Regions from separate parts of the Bradyrhizobium diazoefficiens genome, predicted to be linked through region 3. Evidence: predicted binding sites of a transcription regulator. Region 3 holds the regulator's gene; each other region holds the start of a gene.
What was found. Region 3 encodes PhoB, which activates phosphate uptake and scavenging genes when phosphate is short. Its sites were predicted from a motif close to TGTCATNNANCTGTCAT; they were not measured.

Region 1 (3,195 bases), 3.5 Mb from region 3:
CTCCGCGCCGGCGGTAACGTGTCGGCGGCCGCCAAGGCCCTCGGCGTCAGCCGTGCCACGCTGCACAGGAAGCTGAAGCGGTTCGAGATCAAGTACTGAGGGCTAGGGCCCGCGACTGTCGCAGAACTGCGACAGGTCAGCCCGGCCATCGCTCCCGCCCGGGCTGACAGAAACCACCTCCCGCGAGATCGTCGGCGCAAGTCGTGAGCACACGACGATTTGCACAAACATCAACATCGGGAGAGATCAATGAACAAGATGGAATTCCTCGGCGTCACCCAAAATCCCTTCGCTGAACGCTATGACAATTTCATCGGCGGCAAATTCGTCGCGCCGATTTCGGGCAAATACTTCGACAATGCTTCGCCGGTGAACGGCCGGATCGTCTGCAAGATCGCGCGCTCCGACGCGCAGGACGTCGAGGCTGCATTGGACGCTGCGCATGCCGCCAAGGGCGCGTGGGGACGCACCAGCGTCGCCGAGCGCGCTGCGATCCTCAATCGGATCGCCGACCGCATGGAGGAGAACCTCGAGCGGCTCGCGATCGCCGAGACCTGGGACAATGGCAAGCCGATCCGCGAGACCCGCGCCGCCGATCTGCCGCTCGCGATCGACCACTTCCGCTATTTCGCCGGCGTGGTCCGCGCCCAGGAAGGTTCGATCGGCGAGATCGATCATGACACCATCGCCTATCATTTCCACGAGCCGCTCGGCGTCGTCGGCCAGATCATCCCCTGGAACTTCCCGCTGCTGATGGCCTGCTGGAAGCTCGCCCCCGCACTCGCCGCCGGCAATTGCGTGGTGCTGAAGCCGGCCGAGCAGACGCCGGCCTCGATCATGGTCTGGGCCGAGATCATCGGTGATCTCTTGCCGCCCGGTGTTCTCAATATCGTCAACGGCTTCGGCCTGGAGGCCGGCAAGCCGCTCGCATCCAGCCCGCGCATCGCAAAAATCGCCTTCACCGGCGAGACCACGACGGGCCGGCTGATCATGCAATATGCCAGCCAGAACCTCATTCCGGTCACGCTCGAGCTCGGCGGCAAGTCGCCGAACATCTTCTTCAACGACGTCACCGCCGAAGACGACGACTTCTTCGACAAGGCGATCGAAGGCTTTGTCATGTTCGCGCTGAACCAGGGCGAGGTCTGCACCTGTCCGAGCCGCGCGCTGGTGCACGCGGACATTTACGATCGCTTCATGGAGCGGGCGCTGAAGCGCGTCGCGGCGATCAAGCAGGGCGATCCGCGCGCCGCCGACACCATGATCGGCGCGCAAGCCTCGAACGACCAGCTGGAGAAGATCCTCTCCTACATCGACATCGGCAAGCGGGAGGGCGCCAAGGTGCTGGCGGGCGGTGCGCGCGCCGAGCTTGCGGGCGATCTCGCCGGCGGCTTCTACGTCCAGCCGACGGTGTTCGAAGGCCACAACAAGATGCGGATCTTCCAGGAGGAGATATTTGGTCCTGTGGTCTCGGTCACCACGTTCAAGACCGACGACGGGGCGCTCGCGATCGCCAACGATACGCTCTATGGCCTCGGCGCCGGCGTCTGGAGCCGCGATGCCAACCGCTGCTACCGCTTCGGCCGCGCGATCCAGGCCGGCCGGGTCTGGACCAACTGCTACCACGCCTATCCCGCCCATGCCGCGTTCGGCGGCTACAAGCAGTCGGGCGTCGGGCGCGAGACCCACAAGATGATGCTGGATCACTACCAGCAGACCAAGAATCTGCTGGTCAGCTACAGCCCGAAGAAGCTGGGCTTCTTCTGATCGGCAAGTTCTTATCGGAAAGTTCTGATTGGGTGGGCACGGGCGGCGTCATCACGGCGCCGCCTGTGTACATCGGTTACCGCTGGCCCCGCCGTCATCCGTCTGTCAGAGAATTGAGACAAGACGACAGCCCGATCGCACACCATGCGATGTCAGGCAGGACGGAGGCGCGGCCATGACGACCAATCCCTTGCAGCGGAAGATTCATGTCGGAGCGATGCTGCTCGGCGCGGCGGCCCTGGCGTTGCTTGCACCGTCGGCGGCCTTGGCGCAGGCGGCGCCATCAGGCGCAAAACCCTTCCTCACCGTCGACGGCAAGGCGCCGCTGATCCTCGGACATCGCGGCGTGCCGGGACTGGTGCCCGAAGAGACCGAGCCCTCGTACGACCTCGCCGCAGCGCTCGGAACCGACGCGCTCGAAGAGGACCTTCACCTCACCAAGGACTGCGTCCTGGTCGTGCGTCACAACCCCTGGCTCGCCGACAACACCAACGTGGCCGAGGTGGCGAAGACCAATGCGGCGGTCGCGGCCCGCAAGCGCACGGTGCCCGGCGTGCGCGTCAAGGCGCCGGCTGCCGCCGGCGTGCCAGCAGACTACCTCGTCGATCTCACCGATCCGTCCGATCCCAAATCGGTGCTGAAGTCATTGATCGTTGACGGTGAAGATCACACCAACGACTGGTCGATCACCGACTTCACCATGGCCGAGCTGAAGGAGTGGATCGGCGGCACCACCTATGATGCAGCCAATGAGCGGCCCAAGGTGTTCAACGGCAAATTCCCGGTCATCAGCTTCCAGGACGTCCTCGACATCGCCAAGGCGAAGAGCAAGGGGACCGGGCAGTCCATCCTGGTCTATCCGGAAACCAAGAATCCGACCTGGAACAATGCCCAGGCCATCGCCAATGGCTGCGGCGCGCCCGGCAGCCATCCGCTCGAGGATGCCTTGATCAAGATCATCAAGGACAACGGCCTCAATACCAAGGACGCGCCGATCCTGGTCCAGAGCTTCGAGCCCGGCAGCCTGAAATATATGCGCAGCCATGGCCTGGAGACGCGGCAGGTCCAGCTCGTCGACGGCAACGGCATCGACTTCAAAACCGGCAAGGTCTTGCTCAACAACATCACCAATTCCCGTCCGTTCGACTGGACGGTGGCCGGCGATGCGCGGCTCTACGATGCGATGCTAACCCCCGCGGGCCTTGCCGAGATCAAGACCTATGCCGACGGCATCGGCCCGTGGAAGGCCTATATCGTGCCGCTCAAGATCGCGCCGTGGAAGGACGCCAATGCCGACGGCACGCCCTACAAGGGCTCGACACCGGAGGCTTCAACGCAGGAGGCAACCAGCCTGATCGCCGACGCGCACAAGCTCGGCCTGTTCGTGCACGTCTTCACGTTCCGCAATGAGAAGAAATATCTCGCGGC
Region 2 (3,195 bases), 220 kb from region 3:
CGGCGCCGAGTACGGCAACGGCTCCTCACGCGACTGGGCTGCGAAGGGCACCCGGCTGCTCGGCGTGCGCGCCGTGATCTGCCAGAGCTTCGAGCGCATCCATCGCTCCAACCTGGTCGGCATGGGCGTGCTGCCGCTGACCTTCGAGGACGGCACCTCGTGGTCATCGCTTGGTCTGAAGGGCGACGAGAAGGTCACGCTGCGTGGCCTGGTCGGCGATCTCAAGCCGCGCCAGAAGCTGACTGCGGAGATCGTGTCCGGCGACGGTTCGTTGCAGCGCGTTTCGCTGCTTTGCCGCATCGATACGCTGGACGAGCTCGATTACTACCGGAATGGCGGCATTCTGCACTATGTGCTGCGCAAGCTCGCGGCCTAAGCGCGAATTTGTGAACGGTGGCTCACTGCGACGTGAGTAGAAGGTTAAACAAAGGCGGCCTATCACAGGGCCGCCTTTGTTGCGTTAAGGCTTTGGATGGGCCGTCCGGCAGAAACGCGTCCCGGACGGTTGAATGTGCTGCGCCCGTAAGACTACGGTGACCATCAGGCGATAAGATCTCCCTCAACGAATGACCGTGTGTGACGTCCGACATGACTGGAATGATGGCTTCTAATCTCGTTTCGCGCTGGTCCGGGGCACTCTGGTCGGGAGCACTCGGCATCTGCGCGATCGTCGCCGTTATCCGTCCTGCCGAGGCTGATCCCCGCGCCGTGGTCGAGCTCTTCACCTCGCAGGGCTGCTCCTCCTGCCCGCCCGCCGACAAGGTCATCGGCGATCTCGCCAAGGATCCCTCGATCATCGCGCTGAGCATGCCGATCGACTATTGGGATTATCTCGGCTGGAAGGACACGCTGGCAGATTCGCGTTTCTCGGCGCGGCAGCGCGCCTATTCGCGCATGCGCGGTGACCGCGAAGTTTATACGCCGCAGGTCGTGGTCAATGGCGCCGTGCATGTCATCGGCAGCGACCGGTCCGGCATCGAAAACGCAATCGACAAGACCGACACGGGCACCGGCGTGATGAGCGTGCCGGTGACGATGTCGCTCGCGGGCAAGCAGATCAGCGTGTCGGTCGCCGAGAGCAAGGAGCCGGCGATCTCGCATGGCGAGGTCTGGATCTGCTCGATCGCGAAATCGGTGCCGATCGAAATCAGCCGCGGCGAGAATCGCGGACAGCAGATCACCTACCACAACGTCGTGCGCAATCTGCTCAAGGTCGGTGACTGGAACGGACATCCGGAAAGCTGGACCGTCCCGCTCGAAAATCTCACGCGCGACGGCGTCGACGGCGCGGTGGTCTATGTCCAGGACGGCAGCCGCGAGAAGCCCGGCCCCATGCTGGGCGCGGCGTACACGTCGCTGCACTGAGCGCGTAGATCGTCTCTCAAAATTTAGTGCTTGTCATTCCGGGGCGCGCCCCTTGGGCGCGAGCTATGATGCGCAATTGCGCACCATAGCTCGCGCTTCGCGGGCTCCGGAATGACTGCGCGGCAGCAACACCCCGACACAAACAAAAAAGGACCAACTTGCGTTGGCCCTCCTTGTCGCGCGTACAGACCCGATCCTGTTCGACCCCGGGGGGCTGGGGGCTGAGGAATCCGGAACCGAAAGGACCGGGTCAACGCACACGCATCTTTTCGCAGTGCAGGGCGGCGGGCGGTTGGCGGAAAAGCGGCGATCCTGTGATTCCTGCTAACGATCCCGTGACGGTTTGCCGCTGAGAAGTTCCACCGTTGCGTGTGTCATGATTCGCAACCATTTGGCGAGGTGAACCGGAGCCCTCCAAGAGCCCCTTGCGGCCGGGAACGGTTGGCGCAATCATGCAATTGTCATGATCCGCGGCTCCGGGGACGGTCTTCGCGGAGGTGGGTCGTGCTGATGCGACAGGAGGCGCTGGGTGAGTTTGACGCCGGAGGATGCCGATCCGAGCGAGCAGCGCGCGGTGGCGCGCCCCGCCGCTGCGAATGCCCAGCTGAGCCGGGTGACGTTCAACCGGCTCGAGCTGAACCGAATTCTCAACCTCTATGGCCGCATGGTCGCCGACGGCGAGTGGCGGGACTACGCGATCGATTTCCTGAAGGACCGCGCGGTGTTCTCGGTCTATCGCCGCGCCTCCGAAGTGCCGATCTACCGCATCGAGAAGGATCCGCGGCTGGCCCGCAAGCAGGGCATGTACAGCGTGATCTCGGCGACCGGCCTGATCCTGCGCCGCGGCCACGAGCTCGACCGCGTGCTGCTGGTGATCGACCGGAAACTGGCGGTGGTGTAGGGGCACCAACGGTGCCGTAGGATGGGCAAAGCGAAGCGTGCCCACCATGGTCGGCAATGAGGAGAGGCGGTGGGCACGGCGCTTTGCGCCTTTGCCCACCCTACGAGACCTTACCTTGTCGGCACGCTCTTCGCGCCCTCGCCGAGGTCGCGCTGCATCATCACCGTATCCAGCCAGCGGCCGAATTTCAGGCCGACATTCGGATGCGTGCCGATCATCTTGAAGCCGCCGCGGGTGTGCACGCCGATCGAGCCGGCATTGGCGGAATCGCCGATTACCGCGATCATCTGCCGGAAGCCGCGCGCCTCGCATTCAGTGATCAGCCGCTCCAGCAGCAGCGAGCCGATGCCGCGGCGGTGGAAGCTGGGATCGAGATAGATCGAGTTCTCGACCGTGAAGCGGTAGGCGGGGCGGGGCCGGTAGGCGCCGGCATAGGCGTATCCGGCGACGCGGCCATCGAGCATGGCGACGAAATAGGGATAGCCGCCATCGACCAGCGTTCGATAGCGGCGCGTCATCTCGGCGAGGTCGGGCGGCTCGATCTCGAACGTCGCGGTGCCCTCGCGGACGGCCTGCTGGTAGATGGCGGTGATGTCGGGGAGGTCGGCCTCAAGGGTGGGCCTGATTTCGGGTGCGGACATGGGAGGAAGATAGCAGGGGCGTTGCTATGAGCAACGGCGTTTCCGCATGCGTCATGGCTGGGCTAGTCCCGAACACATCACCGTCATTCCGGGGCGATGCGAAGCATCGAACCCGGAATGACGGTGAGTGGGGCCAAACAAAAACCCCGGCCTCGCGGCCGGGGTTCGTGTCAGTTCCCTCAGGTCTGGCGCTTAGTCGCGCTGGCCGAGGAGCTGCAGCAGCAGGGTGAACAGGTTGATGAAGTTCAAGTACAGCGACAGCGCACCGGAGATCGCCGCACGCTCGGC
Region 3 (3,195 bases):
TGCGCCCGGCGAGCCTTAAGGGATTCTGGCGGCACGGGTTTTTCGAGGCTTAGGCATTCGTTGTGCGGCCCCAGGATGGTAGGCGCGCGACGAAGGAAAGGGTGCAATGACCGTTTTGACCTGGTCGGATGATCGCGTCGAGCAGCTGAAAAAGCTCTGGGAGGCCGGACTTTCGGCCAGCCAGATCGCCGCTGAGCTTGGAAATGTCACCCGCAACGCCGTGATCGGCAAGGTGCACAGGCTCGGCCTGTCCGGCCGCGCCAAGAGCCCGTCTTCGGCAGCTCCGCGGCCGCGCAAGGCACGTCCCGCGCAGCACATGATGCGGGTGAGCAGGCCCATCGCGCGCGGCAACACCGCGCTGGCGCAGGCCTTCGAGGTCGAGGTCGAGGCTGAACCGGTCACCTACGACAACGTGGTGCCGATGAGCCAGCGGCTGTCGCTGCTCGAATTGAACGAGGCGACCTGCCACTGGCCGGTCGGCGATCCCTCGAGCCCGGATTTCTTCTTCTGCGGCGGCAAGGCGCTCTCCGGGCTGCCCTACTGCGCGCAGCACTCACGGGTGGCGTATCAGCCGGCAGCGGATCGCAGGCGTGCGCCGGCGAAGCCGGGCCCGCGCTGAGTTAGCTGATCTGGCTGATTGCATCCGTTACATGATGACGGCTCAACACGTCCGATGTCGTCCCGGACAAGCGCGCCAACAGCGCGCGCAGATCCGGGACCCACAACCGCCGCAAGATGTGGTTACGGGGACTCGGAGCTACCTTTTTCACGCAACAAGTCCTGTGGTTATGGGTCCCGGATCTACGCTTACGCTTGTCCGGGACGACACCGATGTTGCGGCAATAGCTCGCTAAATCAACTACGCCTGCTCGGCCTTCGCGAATCGATCATCGAGCGCATAACCCGCGCCGCGGACGGTGCGGATCGGGTCCTGCTCGCGGCCGAGATTGAGCAGCTTGCGCAAACGGCCGATATGGACGTCGACAGTGCGCTCGTCGATATAGATGTCGCGGCCCCAGACGCTGTCGAGCAGCTGCTCACGCGAGAACACGCGGCCGGGGTGCTCCAGGAAGAACTCCAGCAGGCGATATTCGGTCGGGCCGAGATCGATCGGCCGGCCCGAGCGCGCCACGCGGCGCTTTTCGCGGTCGAGCTCGATGTCGCCGAAAGCCAAAACGGTAGCGAGCCGCTCGGGGCTCGCCCGCCGCAGCAGGCCCTTCACGCGCGCCAGCAGCTCGGGCACCGAGAACGGCTTGACGATGTAATCGTCGGCGCCGGTCGCAAGGCCCCGCACCCGCTCGCTCTCCTCGCCACGCGCGGTGAGCATGATGATCGGCAGCTGCTTGGTGTCGGACCTCGCGCGCAGCCGGCGACACAGCTCGATGCCTGACAGGCCCGGCAGCATCCAGTCGAGCACGATCAGATCGGGGATGTGCTCCTTGAGGCGGGTGTCGGCGTCGTCGCCGCGCATCACCGTCTCGACGTCATAGCCGTCGCCTTCGAGGTTGTAGCGGAGAAGCTCGGTCAGAGCTTCCTCGTCCTCAACCACCATAATGCGTGCGCCCATGGGGTCGTCGCTCCTTAAGGATTCAAGTATTTCAAGTATTGGGGACCGTCGTAGCGAAGGTCGTCATGTCGCCCTTCGGTCGCTTGTCGGTGATGGCCTGGCCTTCGATCATGTAGAACACGGTCTCGGCAATGTTGGTGGCGTGGTCGCCGATCCGCTCGATGTTCTTGGCGCAGAACATCAGATGGATGCAGAACGAGATGTTGCGCGGATCCTCCATCATGTAGGTGAGGAGTTCGCGGAACAGCGAGGTGCAGATGGCGTCGACTTCCTCGTCGCCCTTCCACACCGCCATCGCCGCCGGCAGATCATGCGCGGCATAGGCGTCCAGCACCGACTTGACCTGCTGCTGTACGAGGTCGGTCATGTGCTCGAGGCCGCGGAACAGCTTGAGCGGATGGAAATCCGTCTCCAGCGCCGCGACGCGCTTGCCCATGTTCTTGGCGAGGTCGCCGATGCGCTCGAGATCGGTCGCGACGCGCATGGCGCCGACGATTTCGCGCAAGTCCACCGCCATCGGCTGGCGGCGGGCGATCGTGAGCACGGCGCGCTCCTCGATCTTCTTCTGGAGCGCGTCGAGCTCGGCGTCGATGGTGACGACGCGCTGGCCGAGCGCGACGTCGCGGCGGATCAGCGCGTCGACGGAATCGACGATCATGCGCTCGGCGATGCCGCCCATCTCGGCGACCAGGCGAGTGAGTTCCTGGAGGTCGGTGTCGAAGGCCTTTGCGGTATGTTCAGAACCCATGTCCCGTCTCCTCAGCCGAACCGGCCGGTAATGTAATCCTGCGTACGCCGGTCGGTCGGCGACGTGAAGATCTTGCTGGTGTCGTCGAACTCGATCAACTCGCCGAGATACATAAAGGCGGTCTTGTCGGAGACGCGCGCCGCCTGCTGCATGTTGTGGGTCACGATCGCGATCGTGTAGTTCTCGGACAGCTCCTGGATCAGCTCCTCAACCTTGGCGGTCGAGATCGGGTCCAGCGCCGAGCAGGGCTCGTCGAACAGGATCACCTCGGGCCGCACCGCGACCGTGCGGGCGATGCAGAGGCGTTGCTGCTGGCCGCCGGAGAGCGACAGGCCGGAGGCGTTGAGCTTGTCCTTGACCTCGTTCCACAGCGCGCCGCCGCGCAGCGCCTTCTCGACGCGGTCGTCCATCTCCGATTTCGAGATCTTCTCGTAGAGACGGATGCCGAACGCGATATTCTCGTAGATCGTCATCGGGAACGGCGTCGGCTTCTGGAACACCATGCCGACGCGGGCGCGCAGCAAATTGAGGTCGAGCCTGGGGTCGAGGATGTTGGTCTGGTCGAGCATCAGCTGACCGGTGACGCGCTGGCCCGGATAGAGGTCGTACATCCGGTTGAAGATACGCAGCAGGGTCGACTTGCCGCAGCCCGACGGGCCGATGAAGGCCGTAACGCGGTTGGTGCCGAGCGCCAGATTGATGTTCTTCAGCGCGTGGTGCTCGCCGTAATAGAAGTTGAGGTTGCGCACCGTCACCTTGGCGGGCGCCTCCGGCAGAACCGGCGCCTGCGGCAGTCCACCGGCCGCGCTCATCGATACGGAAAGATCACTCATTTTGCGGTCCTCTCGGCGCCAAGAATGCGCGCGCCAATGTTCAGGGC
Region 4 (3,195 bases), 2.0 Mb from region 3:
TGGTGAATCCCCGCAAGCCTTCATTGAGCAGGATGCCCATGAAGAAACCAAAAAGGGCGACCGCTGCGAAGGCCAAAAAGGGCCGAAAAACCAGCGGGAGCCGAACGAAAACTGCACCCAAGCGGTCCGCGGCGGCGCGCCGCGCGCCCGCAGCCCGCGCTGCCAAGGAAACTGGCAAGGAAACTGGCAAGGAAACTGCCAAGGAAACCAGCAAGGCGACGATCCGCGGCCTGCGGACCAAGCTCTCGCAGGCGCTGCGACGCGTCGCCGAGCTTGAGGCGGCGGCCGACACCGATTTCCTGCTGGACATCCCCAACCGGCGCGGCTTCGAGCGCGAGCTCCAGCGCGCCATCGCCTACATGAAGCGCTACCGCGCCAGCGGCGCGCTGATCGTGCTCGACGTCGACCGGTTGAAGCCAATCAACGATTCCTTCGGTCATGGCGCCGGTGACGAGGTGCTGAAGGCGATCGCCGCGACGCTGACACGGCAGATCCGCGCCTCCGACGTGGTCGGCCGTCTCGGCGGTGACGAGTTTGCCCTGCTGTTGTGGAATCTCAGCGAGACCGATGCCAAGGCGAAGGCGGCCATCTTCGAGCAGGCGATCGACGATTTGTCGTTCAGCTTTCGCGGCCAGCACGTGACCGCGGGCGCCTCCGCTGGTGTCGCGCTGCTCGGCGCGCAGTCTGATGCGGTGCGTGCGCTGGAGGAGGCCGACGCCGCCATGTATGTGCGCAAGGCGCAGCGCCGGCACGAGCCGCGGATCAGGCTTGCCAGCAGCTGACCCTACAGTGTTGCGAGATCTTCCGGCACGTTGCCGAATTTGCGCAGCAGCGTGGCGTCACCGAATTCGCCGGTCATGGGATCGCCGCTGCGGCTGAATGCGATCGCGCCGATGTGGCCCGCACCGTGCGCCAGAGCCTCGGCGCGCCGCAACGCGGCCGTCGAGCTCTGGCATTCCTCGGCGGCGCCGGCGACAGGCGATCCGTCGGCATCGATCAGGAAGGGCATTGCAACGTAGTAGGTCACGTCCGACATGGCGTTGCTCCATTCGTGAGGTTCAGGCAGCGCTGCTTCTGCTGCGTGACGTTTCCGGGATGCAGCCGGCCGAAATCGCCGCCTGCAATTCTTCCAGCTCTGCTTCCAGATATTCGTTGGCCATGATCAACGCCTTGATGGTGCTGCGCAGATTGCCGTCGCACATCGCAATGGCCTGGTCGCAGGCTTGTTCGTAATGGCTGTTGTCGAGGAGGGCGGGGACTGACATCTGCGGTGTCCTTGCGGGTTGTCCTTGAGCGTTTCCTGGGGCGTTTCCTGGGGCGTCGGGGGCGGAATTTATGTTCCTCTTTTGTTCTTTTTGAGTCAAGCGGATTCATGCGTGGCAATCCGCGACCGCTCGCGGATCAAGCGATGATGTCGGGCGTGATCTGGTCTTCGATGAAGGCGATACGGTCGCGCAACAACAGCTTGCGCTTCTTCAACCGCTGTAACCGCAATAGGTCGGGGGCGGGCGATTGATGCAGTGCATCGATCGCCGCATCGAGATCTCGGTGTTCCTGCTGCAACCGGGTAAGCTCGGCTTCGAGCTCACGCTCGTCTTCATTGGTCATGTTTGCGGTGGCCGAAAACCGATAGGCTGAGATTAAGGCTGTGGATGCCCTGTGGAAATTATCGTCCTTGCGCGGCGTGACCGCAAGCGATCTGCGACCTTCGCGCACCGCTCCCTCGCAAGATATTTCAACGATTCGCAAGCGTGTCGCGCAACCACATTGATATCATGGATTTTTCACCGCGTGGTTCCTTACTCACGGTTCGTTACATATGAATTTTCAAAAATGACGGTGCGACGACGGATAGCCATCGACAGAACGAATCGGTGATGTACAATTCCTTGTCCGGATCGAATCCAAGGTCACCCCTACCGAGGAGGTTTCGAATGACAATTCAGGCACATCTGGTTGAATTGGAACGGAAGCACAAAACTCTCGAACACGAATTGCACGAAGCTCTCGTGCACCTTTCAACAGACGACCTGCAAATTGTTGAGTTGAAGCGCCGGAAGTTGATGGTCAAGGACCAGATCGAGCGTCTGAAGCACACCGGCGACACGCTTCACTAGTAACCCCCGTAACAGCGTAGAGTTTGATCGTATCCTTTCAGGCAGGGATGAGAGCCTTTGCGCTCGTCCCTGCCGTATGGTGCGCGCCGCGCAATGATCGTTGCGCGGGCGTTTAGCTTTCTGCGAGCTCCGCGACGTGATCTGCGATCGCGAGCGACGATGTCAGTCCCGGCGATTCGATGCCGAACAGATTGATCAAACCCGCGACGCCATGGTCGCGCGGACCCTGCATCAGGAAATCCTGCGTTGCTACGGCCGGCGGCACGATCTTCGGGCGGATGCCCGAATAGCTCGGCATCAACGCGCCGTCGGGAAGCGTCGGCCAGTATTTGCGGATCGCAGGATAGAACCGCTCGGCGCGCGACGGATCAACCTCATAGCCGATCGTCTCGATCCATTCGACGTCGGGGCCAAAGCGCGCCTGTCCTGCCATGTCCAGCGTCAGATGCACGCCGAGCCCGCCGGGCTCGGGCACGGGATAGATCAGGTGCGAGAACGGTGCGCGCGCGTTGCAGCTGAAATAGTTTCCCTTGGCGAGATAGGCCGGCGGAATCCGGTCAATCGGCATGCCGTCGATGTGGCGTGCCACGGTCGTCGCCGAAAGCCCGGCGGCGTTGACGAGCAGGCCGCATTGCAGCGTCATCGGTGCTTCGCCGCCGGCTTCGATCTCGATCATGCCGGCATCCGCCTTGGCGCGGATCAGCGGTGTGTGAAACGCAAAGGCCGCGCCCGCCTCCTCGGCCTCGCCGCGCAGCGAGAGCATGTAGGCATGGCTGTCGATGATGCCGGTCGACGGCGAGAGCAATGCGGCGTCACAGGCCAGCGCCGGTTCCAGCGCGCGCGCGGCTTCGCCCGAGAGCAACTGCATGTCGAGCACGCCGTTGGCCTCGGCATGCGCCTTGATCGATTGCAGCTTCTCGGTTTCCTTTGCATTGGTCGCGACGATCAGCTTGCCGCAATTCTTGTGCGGGATGCCGCGCTCGCCGCAATAGCGATAGAGCGCATGCTTGCCGCTGACGCACATGCGCGCCATCCAGCTTCCGGCGCGGTAGTAGATCCCGGCATGGATCACCTCGCT

Region 1: a site for PhoB is predicted at 1,860-1,876, ahead of JJC00_RS19630 (glycerophosphodiester phosphodiesterase family protein). Genes of this name have one in related genera too.
Region 2: a site for PhoB is predicted at 1,814-1,830, ahead of JJC00_RS02485 (DUF2794 domain-containing protein). Genes of this name have one in related genera too.
Region 4: a site for PhoB is predicted at 1,834-1,850, ahead of JJC00_RS31680 (YdcH family protein). Genes of this name have one in related genera too.

What each region holds. Positions count from the first base shown of each region.
Region 1 is NZ_CP067102.1:4,213,770-4,216,964, forward strand. It holds gene JJC00_RS19620 (GAF domain-containing protein) at 1-99, shown strand, start outside; gene adh (aldehyde dehydrogenase) at 250-1,767, shown strand; gene JJC00_RS19630 (glycerophosphodiester phosphodiesterase family protein) at 1,943-3,195, shown strand, end outside.
Region 2 is NZ_CP067102.1:530,347-533,541, forward strand. It holds gene acnA (aconitate hydratase AcnA) at 1-376, shown strand, start outside; gene JJC00_RS02480 (DUF1223 domain-containing protein) at 589-1,365, shown strand; gene JJC00_RS02485 (DUF2794 domain-containing protein) at 1,895-2,266, shown strand; gene JJC00_RS02490 (GNAT family N-acetyltransferase) at 2,377-2,907, opposite strand; gene JJC00_RS02495 (Bax inhibitor-1/YccA family protein) at 3,100-3,195, opposite strand, start outside.
Region 3 is NZ_CP067102.1:754,673-757,867, reverse strand. It holds gene JJC00_RS03490 (GcrA family cell cycle regulator) at 107-619, shown strand; gene phoB (phosphate regulon transcriptional regulator PhoB) at 860-1,567, opposite strand; gene phoU (phosphate signaling complex protein PhoU) at 1,599-2,315, opposite strand; gene pstB (phosphate ABC transporter ATP-binding protein PstB) at 2,327-3,148, opposite strand; gene pstA (phosphate ABC transporter permease PstA) at 3,145-3,195, opposite strand, start outside.
Region 4 is NZ_CP067102.1:6,810,255-6,813,449, reverse strand. It holds gene JJC00_RS31700 (GGDEF domain-containing protein) at 39-782, shown strand; gene JJC00_RS31695 (hypothetical protein) at 785-1,036, opposite strand; gene JJC00_RS31690 (hypothetical protein) at 1,059-1,265, opposite strand; gene JJC00_RS31685 (YdcH family protein) at 1,402-1,608, opposite strand; gene JJC00_RS31680 (YdcH family protein) at 1,935-2,117, shown strand; gene JJC00_RS31675 (NAD(P)/FAD-dependent oxidoreductase) at 2,230-3,195, opposite strand, start outside.